4 regions of the Alteromonas sp. MmMcT2-2 genome follow, and region 3 is predicted to be linked to each of the others. Evidence: predicted binding sites of a transcription regulator. Region 3 holds the regulator's gene; each other region holds the start of a gene.
What was found. The regulator sigma-54, encoded in region 3, starts transcription at its own class of promoters, with help from an activator protein. The targets are predictions, from matches to a motif close to GTTGGCACGNNNNTNGNNT.
Positions count from the first base shown of each region.

Region 1: the regulator sigma-54 is predicted to act here: its motif matches at 1,540-1,558, upstream of MHM99_RS11890 (DUF1328 family protein).
Region 2: the regulator sigma-54 is predicted to act here: its motif matches at 1,912-1,930, upstream of MHM99_RS04015 (formate/nitrite transporter family protein).
Region 4: the regulator sigma-54 is predicted to act here: its motif matches at 1,713-1,731, upstream of glnK (P-II family nitrogen regulator).

Region 1 is NZ_JAKRFA010000018.1:36,862-40,007, forward strand. Features, by position in the region: gene MHM99_RS11880 (hypothetical protein) at 1-542, shown strand, start outside; gene MHM99_RS11885 (DUF2490 domain-containing protein) at 659-1,354, shown strand; gene MHM99_RS11890 (DUF1328 family protein) at 1,602-1,778, shown strand; gene MHM99_RS11895 (hypothetical protein) at 1,817-2,011, shown strand; gene MHM99_RS11900 (hypothetical protein) at 2,095-2,313, opposite strand; gene MHM99_RS11905 (DUF349 domain-containing protein) at 2,327-3,146, opposite strand, start outside.
Region 2 is NZ_JAKRFA010000004.1:30,031-33,176, reverse strand. Features, by position in the region: gene MHM99_RS04020 (protein phosphatase 2C domain-containing protein) at 1-677, opposite strand, end outside; gene MHM99_RS04015 (formate/nitrite transporter family protein) at 804-1,652, opposite strand; gene MHM99_RS04010 (DUF3488 and transglutaminase-like domain-containing protein) at 2,093-3,146, opposite strand, start outside.
Region 3 is NZ_JAKRFA010000008.1:69,884-73,029, reverse strand. Features, by position in the region: gene ptsN (PTS IIA-like nitrogen regulatory protein PtsN) at 1-395, opposite strand, end outside; gene hpf (ribosome hibernation promoting factor) at 409-696, opposite strand; gene MHM99_RS06940 (RNA polymerase factor sigma-54) at 727-2,208, opposite strand; gene lptB (LPS export ABC transporter ATP-binding protein) at 2,282-3,007, opposite strand; gene lptA (lipopolysaccharide transport periplasmic protein LptA) at 3,010-3,146, opposite strand, start outside.
Region 4 is NZ_JAKRFA010000027.1:40,339-43,484, reverse strand. Features, by position in the region: gene MHM99_RS14955 (ammonium transporter) at 28-1,275, opposite strand; gene glnK (P-II family nitrogen regulator) at 1,308-1,646, opposite strand; gene MHM99_RS14945 (hypothetical protein) at 1,889-2,743, shown strand; gene MHM99_RS14940 (AraC family transcriptional regulator) at 2,793-3,146, opposite strand, start outside.

The sequences.
Region 1 (3,146 bases), on a different contig from region 3:
CAGCTAGTTCGAATGTTCCGGCGTTAAAAGCTAAAGCACTCGACAACGCATTACTTTATTCCGACGAATGTATTACTGAGCGAGAAGTGGTAACGGCACAAAAGATGTGGGGCGACGGCATAGTGCGAATTGGTGCAGTATTTAGCAATGATGGTGATTACTCTGGCGAAGCCGCAGATTTCATCCAAGCTATGTATGGTTACGATTTAAGCAGCGTACTGTTTAAACCAACGCTTGCAGCTAACGACCAGTTCCGTTCAAGCTTCGATGCTGCGCTTTCATACTTTGTTGGCGGTAATGACGCTTACGAAGAGGACAAAGGCTTTGCTATAAAGCCATACACAAATGTGAAATTCGATAATGTGGGTATTATCAACAACAGCTGTCGCATGGCCGTGGCGATGGGCAACTACTTCTTTACTGATACAAAAGGTGGCGAAACGAAGGTGGAATACACGTTTGCCTATGTCAAAGATAGTGACGGCGACCTGCGTATTGTTGCTCACCAATCTTCGTTACCTTACAACCCAAACGGTAACTAGATAGGCCATTGCCCCTCCATTCTTAGGAAGTGTGAGGGGCGAAACACTCTCCCTTTGCAGGCAAGGCGTCCCTTCCCTTTCGCTTTGCCTCTTTTTTATTTTCAACGAGAAAAACTATGTGCGCAAAACGAATTATGACGCGTTGCGTCTTACTACTTGCGATGGCGATGACAGCCGGCGTTAAGTCACACGCCGAGTCAGATTTTCAATCTTGGAATGCCCTCGCACTCACTGGAAATGCCGATGATAAAGGTAAATGGCAATTTTGGTTTGACGGTCATTTACGCTTTAAAGACGACGCATCTCGGCTAGGCGTTTCTATCGTTCGTCCCGGTGTCGGCTACCAACTATCAAGCGATACGACCTTGTGGCTGGGTGTTGCAAGAGTAACGATAGACTCAGACAGCGGTTCAATTGAAGAAGACAGGGTGTGGCAGCAAGCCACGTATTCATTAAGCAAATTTATGGGCGGTACCATTTCAGGTAGAAGTCGTTTGGAGCAGCGATTCAGGAGCGATGAAGGCGATGATACAGGCTATAGGTTTAGACAATTTATACGGTGGTCGAAACCTTTAAATGAGCAATGGTCAATAGTCGTGTGGGACGAGGTATTTTGGGCTTTGAACGACACAGACTGGGGCCAAAATAGCGGGTTTGATCAAAATAGACTTTACGTGGGACCGGCCTATCACCTCAACAAGAAATGGCGCGTCGAGATGGGATACTTACATAATCATATTGCGTCGCCAGGCGCCAATTCAGACGCCATAACAAACCACAACCTTGCTCTCACATTCTTCGGAAGCTGGTAAGAATCAAAAAATAACTCCAGCCAAAGGCCCTTAACACACAAAGAGTAAAGTTGGGTGACTAGGGCCTTACTCAATCATGTAAAAAATGCATTCGTACGTGTAATCGTGACGTTAATTGCCTGCAGATACGGTCTGACAACCAGAGAAAAATTAAATTATATCAATATATTTCAATAACTTAAAAAACAGGCACAAAGATAGCATTAGTTTAAAGTGAAAGTAACGGAAGCAATACGAGGATTTAGTTATGTTAGGTTGGGCAATCACATTTTTTATCATCGCCATTATTGCAGCAGTTTTTGGTTTTGGAGGCATCGCAGGTGCAGCAACAGGTATCGCACAGTTTCTTTTCTTTGTGTTTATCGCGTTGCTCGTAATCTCACTTATCGCAAATGCGTTACGTGGTAGAGCACCAAGAGCCTAAGAGTTAGAAGTATTTTAATAGGAAAAAGGAGTAAGGATATGTTTTCATTTAAAAACTTATCAAAGGTACTAGTAGCATCAGCATTTGCACTATCACTAGCAGCTTGCGGTGACGGTGAAGCGGAAGACGCAGGCGAAGAGCTAGACGAAATTGTTACCGATGCAGGTAATGCCGTTGAAGACGCTTGTGAAGATGTGAAAGAAGGCGTAGACGCTGAAGATAAAGACTGTTAATCACGTTTTTATCAAAAAAGGGTCAGACAATTGTCTGGCCCTTTTTGTATTTACAGTCGACGTGGTTTGACCTAACTGGTTAGTTAAGACACTTCTTCACCGCCTAATTCACGAGCAAGATCGTCTAGTGTAGATAGCGTCGAATCAAATTCACCTACGCCGTAACGGTATTTTACACTCACGTGATGATCCGTACGCCCGAACTTCACTCTTAACCCTTCTGCGTCAATATGCTTCACGGTATTCAAAAAGCGATAGGCAGACATTTCTGTTTCAAATTGAAACTCAACACTGTTTTCCATTTAGGCTTTCCGTTTAAGCAACAATTTCAGGATGAGTATCAATAACTGAAACAACTCGTTGCAGCAAATGGTTATCTTCTTCGCTTATCGAGTCGTATGATAACCAGTCAGCAAGAATGTCGGGAGCTGTTGCCGCTTCGCCTTGTTCCAACTTAGATGTCATCATTTGTAGCTGTACGCTAGAGCGTATAGATGCGTCTGCATCTGGGCTTGGCATACCTGTTGCGACTTCTAATGCTACCGTTAACCATCGTCTATCGTGCTGAGTTGTTTTATTTCCAGTAGACTGACCCAATACGCTTGACCAACGCTTCCCTAACGTTTCCGCTAGAGATTGCTCATCACCACTTCCCTCACCTACACTTAGCTGTAGTAAAGAAATCAGAGCCTGAGCTCGCGCCAATCGGGCTTGAGATTGTGCATTTTTCGCTTGCGCCGCGCGCTTACTTTCAAGTGAATCAATCTTTTTATCTACTTTCGTACGTTGCGCTTTAGGCAAGTCGGTTAACTGAGCGCGAACGTCGCTTATTGATTGACTGAACGTTGCATCATCGCTGTTGATGTCAACAGCTTCCACTTGCTTGAGTAGCGAATCTACTAACGCGTTAAATGCATTATTCTGTACTTTCCGCTCGGCTTTTAAACGTTCAAATACGGTGTCATTGGCAGCCTTAAATTCTGCCCACAACTTACTCTCTTCACGTTTACCTGCATGGCCTACTTGCTTCCATTGGCTTTGCAATTGCTGAGCCTTGTCGGCAGCGCCAGCGACATCTTCTTCCGTAGCAAGTTGACAAGCTTGGGTGACTAACGCACGCTTTTGGGCTTGGTTG
Region 2 (3,146 bases), on a different contig from region 3:
TTTTCAGAAAGCGTATCGGCCTCACTGATTTTCATAAGAATGGTAGATAGCGAAACAAACTCATAAACCCCGTCGCTACTTATCGAAAACGTGCTCGATGAGTTGAGGGTGAGTGTTGTGTGGTCGATGTCTATATGTGCTTGAACGCCTAATGCTTTAGTAAGATAACTCTGCGAAGGCTCACTTTCCGATACTTGACGATGAGGTTTTGTGAGTAAGACAGGCGACTGTGCGTTCTTAGAAATAGCCTGAATTTGACAATCTCCCACATGAAATACATCCATGTGATTGCCTGTTACCACCGCCACTGTTAACGTGCACACATAACCTTTTTCTGGTGTATAGCAGAAGGGACTTCTTTGCGTACGTGTGTAAAGCAGCGCGTTTATCTCTTTAATAATGGTTTCAGCGCGCATCTTAACCGACCATTGTTCCGGCGCCATATTAAACAGTTTAATAAACTGACTGGTAGCAAAGTCGCTAGCAACTTGGCTAACCGTACTGCTACTTACACCGTCGGCGATAACAAAAACGCTGCTTTGATTTGGGTTATCAGAAACATGAAAAGCATATGCATCTTGGTTTATCGCTTTAACGCCGGCTGTAGAAAATGCACTTACACTGAGCGTGTTAGCTGGTGGGTTAATTGGGGCGTTTAACGCGGCTCGCTCATTCATGTTTAATTGTTTCTTACCTGCATATTTAATTATGAGCCCAATTAGTTATTTCCAAGGAAACGGATAACGCCATCATGACGTGTCTTGTAGGGACAAGGCATGATGGCTTTAAGATAAGCGCCTTAATTAAATAGGCAGTGTTTGCGATGCAGCGGCTTTATCAACAGGGATAGTACGTTTGGGTAGCGTCTTAACGTGGGTGGTGTACAGGGTTAGTCCAGTAAAGGCGAGGCCACCAACAAGATTTCCAAGTGCAGTTGGGATCTCGTTCCAAATGAAGTAGTCCATAACCGAGAAGTCGCCGCCCATAATAAGGCCAAATGGGAAAAGAAACATGTTTACTACTGAGTGCTCAAAACCCATAAAGAAGAACAGCATGATTGGCATCCACATGGCTAGTACTTTTCCGCTAACGTGAGTTGAAATCATTGCACCCACTACGCCTAGCGACACCATCCAGTTACACAACATGCCGCGAATAAAAATGGTGAACCAGCCTGCAACGCCGTGTTCTGCGTAGCCCAATGTACGAGCTTCGCCAATGCTGGCTACCTTAGTCGCGATGGCACCGCCATCCACGTTATACCCCATGGTAAAAATAAACGACATCATAAAGGCCACGGTTAATGCGCCGCCAAAGTTACCTAAAAATACTAATCCCCAATTTCGTAGAATTTGTTTTGGCGTGACGCCAGGTCGCTGTGCAAGCCAAGCGAGCGGGGTAAGTACAAACACGCCGGTTAATAGGTCAAACCCCATAAGGTAGAGCATACAAAAGCCCACTGGGAATAACACTGCGCCAAGAAGAAATACGCCGGTTTGAACGGCAATGGTAACGGCAAAAACAGCGGCAAGGGCCAATATTGCACCTGCCATATAAGCGCGGATTAGAGTATCTCGTGTAGACATATAAATTTTGGCTTCGCCTGCATCTACCATCTTGGTTGCAAACTCAGCGGGGAGAAGATAAGCCATGGTTTCACCTCACGTTGTCGTTATTAATAAGTTGTCATCTGTGTGTTGGCGTTTACTGTTTCAATGCGTTCCAGAAGATCAAAAAAAGGCGTCCGCAGCGCTCTCGTAAGAAAGAACTGGGGACGCCTTTGTCCAAAACTCATGCATTGTGGTAGCTAACAAATAAACCGTCGGTTATGTGTACGCCTTTGTACTCTAAAGCCCGTTGGCAACTAATACTTGTATAAGCGCCTTCGTACTTTTGTTATCCATTTGTACAAAGCTAAAAAAGTGCCAATAACCAAAATGTACCTAAATGTGTTATTTATTGCTATTTAAAACAATGGCTTGTGTAAATTCGTGGCTGTATTGATAGTCGCTTGCGCCAAGGCACTATTAATTAGTCTGCACTAAAAAGGGGGGAGTGTGAGTGTTTAAGGTGCAACCGGTTTAACTATTTCCTACTTTAATGCCTGTTTTAACATTTTTAGCTGACGCTTCATGGTTGGATAAACTTTTGCCTCTTGTGTTCGGTGTGCGTATTTTTCATGCTCAAATAGTTCACACAGAAGTGTTAGTGCCTTGGTAGCATCTTCGTTTATCAAAGGGTTAACTTCACTCATAAAGGCGGACAAGGTTTTATTCCCTCTTTCTTTTCCTGTTTTAGCTTCAACGCATTTTATTGCGTTTAGTAAAACTCTGTGTGAGGGCGACAACGTGGTGCGATGCGTTTTGGGTAAAAAATAAAGTGCTAAAATAAGCCCAATTAGACCAATGGCGGAAAGAAATACAACTCGCATTTTTTGCGGGGTTAGCGAGCCTAGTAATTCTTCAAGCATGTTGGTTTGCGCAGTATTGTCAAAGCCCAGTACCCATTTACTCCACGAGTAATCGAGCTGTTGAAACCAGCTTTGTAACGTTGCAAAAATAGCAGCGTTGCTAAGGTCGCCCAAAATACTGGCTTCACGAGACTCCCCAAGCTCTTCCAACGCACGTTCAAGTCCAAAGGTTAGGCGAGACGGTGCCACCATACTCGTTGGGTCGTGTCGAACCCAAACACCATCGATAAATGCTTCCACCCATGCATGTGCATCGTACTGCCTTACTTGAAGCACATTGTCATTAAGTGCGCTTCCGCCCTGGTAGCCTGTCACCATTCTTGCCGGTACCCCTGCGGCGCGAAGCACATACACCATGGCGCCTGCGTAATGGGCACAAAAACCTGAGCGTTCTTCAAATAAAAAACGGTCGATGGGGTCGGTAGGCATGGCGTTCGGCGATAGGGTGTAGCGGAAGCCCCCTTGATTAAATTCACGCATTATTGCGCTAACTATTTGCTGTGCGCTTGAGTATTGTTTGGCAAGTGTCTGTCCCCATGCTCTGGCTTGAGGGTTGCCATTCATGGAAACCTGAAGGTTTAGTTGCGATTCAAAATTTCCTATTCCGCTAGTGATTTGAGCAGTTGGATAGTAGCGCAGATAAAACGCTTTTTTACTGGATATTGGGCTATTCGCC
Region 3 (3,146 bases):
GCTTTAATCGTTTCTTTGTCGCTTAGTTTACCAGCCACGGTGGCCAGCGTTTGAAGGTGTCCTTCGGTCTGTTCCTCGGGAACGAGTAGCGCAAAAAAGATGTCTACGGGTTTCTCGTCAAGGGCGTCAAAGTCGATTGCTGGCGTGCTGGTTACAACAATGGCAATCACTTTCTCAAGGCCCGGCAGGCGTCCGTGGGGCAGGGCGATACCATTGCCTATGCCTGTACTACCCATACGCTCTCGAGCCATCAAACTGTTGAGTACCGTTGCCTGATCAATGTTCTCGTTTTGCTTGGCAGCGATATCAGCGATGATCTCAAGAATTCGCTTTTTACTATTACACTGAACCGCACACTCGGTGCGGTCCAGACTTACGATGGCTTGTATATCCATGCTTAATTAACTACTAATGTTTTTTCAGTTTTTCCTTATGCTTGATTACCTGCCGGTCGAGTTTATCAACCATGCTGTCAATCGCCGCATACATGTCGGTATTTTCTGAGGATGCGAATACTTCAGCGCCACTTAAATGAACGGTCGCTTCGGCTTTTTGATTTAATTTTTCAACGTTCAGGATGACATGCACATTAGAAATGTGATCAAAGTGACGTTCAAGTTTGCTGAACTTCGTATCGACATAATTACGCAAAGAGTCGGTGATTTCGACATGATGACCAGTAAGGTTGATTTGCATATTTCGTCTTCCTTATATTATTAAGCCCGATTAAATAAGGCTTTTGCGTTGGTTCGACGGCGGGATCGACAACGATTCCCGGTACTTTGCTATTGTTCGCCGGGCAACTTTAATGCCTTGTTCGGCCAACAATGAAGCAATCTTGCTATCACTTAGCGGCTTGCTAGGCTTTTCTGCGGCCACTAATTTCTTGATCAATGCACGAATCGCTGTAGATGAACATTCACCACCAGACTCTGTTGCAACATGGCTTGAGAAGAAATACTTCAATTCGAAGATTCCACGTGGCGTATGCATGTACTTTTGCGTTGTCACTCGCGAAATAGTGGATTCGTGCATATCTACCATTTCTGCGACATCATTTAGCACCATTGGTTTCATCATTTCCGGGCCGTGCTCAAAAAAGCCCATTTGCTGCTGCACAATGCAGTTTGCAACCTTCATTAAGGTTTCGTTACGAGATTCAAGGCTCTTTATGAACCACTTAGCCTCTTGCATGTGTGAGCGGATGAACTGTGAATCGCTACTATTCTTGGCACGGCGACTCATTGCAGCGTATTGTTGATTTACGCTTAACTTAGGCAGACTGTCGGGGTTCAGCTCAACCACCCAACGGCCATTTTTCTTGGTTACTGAGACATCAGGAATAACGTACTCAGGCTCTTTAGTAACTAAAGCACTACCTGGGCGAGGATTCAAGGTTTGCAGTAAACGCATTGCCTCGCGTAGCTGATCTTCTTTCAATCGGCTTTTACGCATAAGCGTACGATAGTCTTTGCTGCTCAGTAAGTCAGAGTACTCTTCAATCAGTTGCTTCGCTTCAGCAAGCCACGGTGTGTCTTCTGAAAATTGACGCAATTGCACCATCAAACATTCTTGTGGAGAGCGTGAGCCAGAACCAATAGGGTCGAACATCTGAATGCGCTTTAGCACACATTCTATTTCGTCCATTTCAATCGGCTCTTCCATATCATCATCGTTAACCGCTTCTAAAATATCATCAAGGGTAACGGTTAAATAACCTGACTCGTCAATAGAGTCGATGATTGCTGTAGCGATTGCGCGATCGGTATCCGAGAAATGGGTAAGGCGCATTTGCCAAAGAAGGTGCTCTTGAATATCTTCAGTAGTCTCACCTTGGAAGATTTGCTCGTCGTCATTGGATGGACCTGGAGCTGGCGAAGATGAAGCAGAGTAGTATTCGTCCCATGTGCTGTCGATTGGCAGCTCATCGGGAAGATCGTTTTTCTCAAGTGCATCGCCGGCTTCTAGTGTGTCACTAGATGCAGAAGCAGTGGCCTCAGAGCCGCTGTCATCGTTGTCGATATTGTTCTTTTCTAGTTGCGGCTCGTCGTTACCTTCTTCAACTTCTAATAGCGGATTAGAATCGAGCGCTTCTTGGATCTCTTGTTGAAGATCAAGTGTAGAAAGCTGCAGCAGTTTAATGGCCTGCTGAAGCTGTGGTGTCATGGTAAGTTGTTGGCTAAATTTTAGCTGTAAAGATGGTTTCATCTACGTCTTATTTAAATGCTCTAAATTGAATATACCAGAGCGAAACTGAAAAATGACAATTCGGTTACATTAACTATAGCCTGAATTGTTCGCCTAGGTATACATCCCTTACTTTTTGATTACTTAAAACCTGTTCCGCCGTTCCTTGCGCAATAAGCTCGCCATGACTCACAATGTACGCCTTTTCACAAACATCCAATGTCTCTCGTACGTTATGGTCCGTGATAAGGATTCCAATACCCCTATCGCGAAGATGTTGTATTATCTTCTTTATATCATTAACTGATATTGGATCAACACCAGCAAATGGTTCGTCTAACAAAATAAATTGCGGTTTTGCTGCCAGAGCGCGGGCAATCTCAACGCGACGGCGTTCGCCCCCTGACAAACTCATCCCCGTACTATTACGTATATGGTTAATATTAAATTCATCAAGTAGCGCATCTGCTTCTTCTTCTTGCTGTTGTGAATTTAAATCTTTACGGGTTTGCAAAATGGCCATGATATTTTCATGCACTGTGAGCTTTCTGAAAATAGAGGCTTCCTGCGGTAGGTAGCCAATTCCGCGGCGTGCGCGCTCGTGCATGGGCTGATGAGTTAGCTCATTGTTGTCGATTTCAATCTTGCCTTTATCCAGATTCACTAAACCAACAATCATGTAGAATGTGGTGGTCTTACCAGCGCCATTTGGGCCAAGAAGACCAACAATTTGACCCGTTGAGACAGACAGACTTACATCTCGAACAACCTGTCGTGACTTGTAAGCCTTAGCAAGATTTTTAGCGCTCAAAGTTGCCATTGCTATTCATTGCCCTCGTTGTCTTTTTTGTCTTTCTTAGACGAAGTTTTGCGAATGGTCTCAGGTGTGAATACTGTGGTCACTCGACCCTCACCATCCTTACCTGCGCCGCCAGTCGCTAGCAATTGCTCGGTAATCA
Region 4 (3,146 bases), on a different contig from region 3:
TTGTTTCGTTGCCTAATCGAGACTCTCTTACGAACGGCTGCTTGTGAAGTCTGGGTATGCTTCCAGACCACATTCGCTCATGTCTACGCCGTCGAATTCTTCTTCTTCGCTCACACGTACACCCATAACCGCTTTAATCACTAGCCATACCACTAGGCTCACTACGAATACCCATACAAAGATAGTCGCTGCACCAATTAGCTGACCAGAGATGCTTGAACCATCGTTAGTGAAAGGTACAAGGATAAGACCTAGAAGACCTACCACGCCGTGAACTGAAATGGCGCCCACTGGATCGTCAATCTTAAGCTTGTCTAGTGCAACAATGCTAAGCACTACTAAAATACCACCAAGGCCGCCGAACAAAGTAGCTTGTAATGGTGTAGGTGTTGAAGGCTCTGCTGTAATAGCCACAAGACCGGCTAGTGCACCGTTAAGTACCATAGTTAGGTCAGCTTTACCGAATAGAATGCGTGCTACGATAAGTGCAGCAATTGCACCACCAGCAGCTGCAGCATTTGTGTTCATAAATACAATCGCTACTGAGTTTGCACTTTCAACAGTTGCAGTAGCCAGTACTGAACCGCCGTTGAAGCCAAACCAACCCATCCACAGGATAAATGTACCTAAAGTTGCAAGCGGTAAGTTTGCACCTGGAATCGCGTTTACTTTACCGTCAGCGGTGTATTTACCCTTACGAGCACCAAGCACAAGAACACCAGCAAGAGCAGCAGCTGCACCGGCCATGTGAACAATACCTGAACCTGCAAAGTCAGAGAAACCAAGGTCGCCAAGCGTATACATACCGAATACTGCTTCGCCGCCCCATGTCCAAGCACCTTCCATTGGGTAGATGAAGCCCGTCATAACAACTGCGAACGCTAGGAATGCCCAAAGCTTCATACGCTCAGCTACTGCACCAGATACGATAGACATTGCTGTTGCAACAAATACTACTTGGAAGAAGAAGTCAGCAGAAGGTGCATATGTTGCTGGCTCTTCAGCGACACCTGTTGCGCCATCAGCCATGATACCGCTTAGGAATGGACCCCAGTCGCCGCCACCGTACATAATGCCGTAACCGCAAATCATGTACATAGTGCAAGCGATAGCGAATAGCGCCACGTTTTTAGTTAGAATTTCTGTGGTGTTTTTCGCTCGAACAAGACCAGCTTCAAGCATCGCAAAACCTGCAGCCATCCACATAACCAGTGCACCGCAGATTAGAAAATAAAAGGTATCTAGCGCATACCCAAGTTCAAAAGTGATTTCCATTATGGTTTTCTCCGCAAATATATCGTTGTGGCTTACAGCGCGTCGCTATCCGACTCACCAGTTCGAATACGAACGGCGTGTTCAAGGTCGTAAACAAACACCTTGCCGTCTCCAATTTTGCCTGTTTTGGCAGCGCCAACGATGGCTTCTACCAGGCGCTCTACTTGATCATCCTGAACAGCAATTTCCAGTTTGACTTTAGGTAGAAAATCCACCTGATATTCCGCTCCGCGGTAAAGTTCAGTGTGTCCTTTTTGACGTCCAAAGCCCTTCACTTCGGTCACGGTCAAACCGTCGATACCGATTTCTGAAATGGCTTCACGAACATCATCTAGCTTGAACGGCTTGATGATCGCTGTGACTAGTTTCATGAGTTGCTCCCAGTTTGTTTTGGTTATTCTGTGATTTATGGTCGTGTTTCCAACTATGGGAAGATAAACCAAGAGCCATGCCACAAATGATTAGCCAAATAAATCAAACACATACAAGCAAACGCTTCATGAACGCACAAAAATAATGCACACTAATGGTGCACTGTTAAAAATTTGCCCAATTTTGAAGCGGTATGAGGTTGCGGTAAGGTGAGAGGACTAAAAAGTGCGATGAAATTAGGATGGAACTATTCGATAGGGCCCATGGTCTGTTGTTTACTATGACGACTATCACCCCATCTTTCTTTGCGCCTGAGCGCAGCATTGAACACCATTCCGTTGCAAAGAAAACGGCGTGGCGCCCACTATTAATTTCGGGCTGTGCACATGTGTTTGGGGTCATCGTAGTGGTCATACTTTCTCAAATGGGCATCAACAATCAAAAAGCACGAGTAAATGTTTTGGAGCGAACGCCGGAGATAAGCGCCAGACTGTACTATCCCCCCGTTCCACGCCCTCCTGCCCAAGCTAAACCACAAGAAACTAAACCAATCGATGTTTCCCCTAAAAGGCAAGAAATTGAGTTGAAGCCTGACGCAACCAAAGCGACTGAAGCACTTGATAGTAAAAATGAAATTGTAGAAAGCCCTGCGTCCAAGCAGCAGAAAAATGCTGAGCCCGATAAACAGAAGGTACCCGTTGAAAGTAAGCCGACTAATACACTGCCGTCGCCCACATTATCAAAAGACGCAAATCGGCGCGCAGGCTCGTTGAATCTGTCGGTAAAAGATGGCGCAGCCCTCTACTTTGAAAAGTATCACAGTGACAAAGTCGCTGAAGACGCAGAACAGGCAGCAAAAGCATTTCAAGAGCGTAAAAATAGTCCTGTGCTTAGCGGGCCAAGCACACAGCAAATACAAGCTAATGAAAATCGACGCCCTTCGAAACGCGTAAACTGTAGCAGTACGACCAATAAAACTTTGGCGATATTGAGTGGGATTGCTGGTGGAACCTTAGAATGCACCAAAATGGACGACCACAAACGTTTTATAGAAGCCAGAGTCAATAAACTTCCTAAAGACGAAGAGATTAACTAGTTGTCTCTATCAACGATTTACCGTCATGTGAGGTAAGCCCTTATCACAGTCACTTTCTTTTGAAAAACTTAGGGGGTCGCCCGAAATACGCTTTGAACCGGCGACTGAATGCTGCAACATCTTCATACCCTGTTAGCTGAGCTATACCCAACATTGGTGTATCGGTATTTCTAAGTAGTGCTTTGGCCTTTTCCATCCTCACTTTTACAAGGTAATCTCGTAAACTATGCCCGGTGGCTTCTTTAAAGCGTGTTTTGAATTGCGTTGTTCCCATGCAGGCTATCCGTGCTAACTCCACCTGTGTAAAGCCTCGGGCAAGGTCGCGATGAATATGGCTTAATACAGGAGTCATTCGCTTATCCATGCTGCATCCTTTCAAGGATGTTTCTAGCAAGGTTAAAAA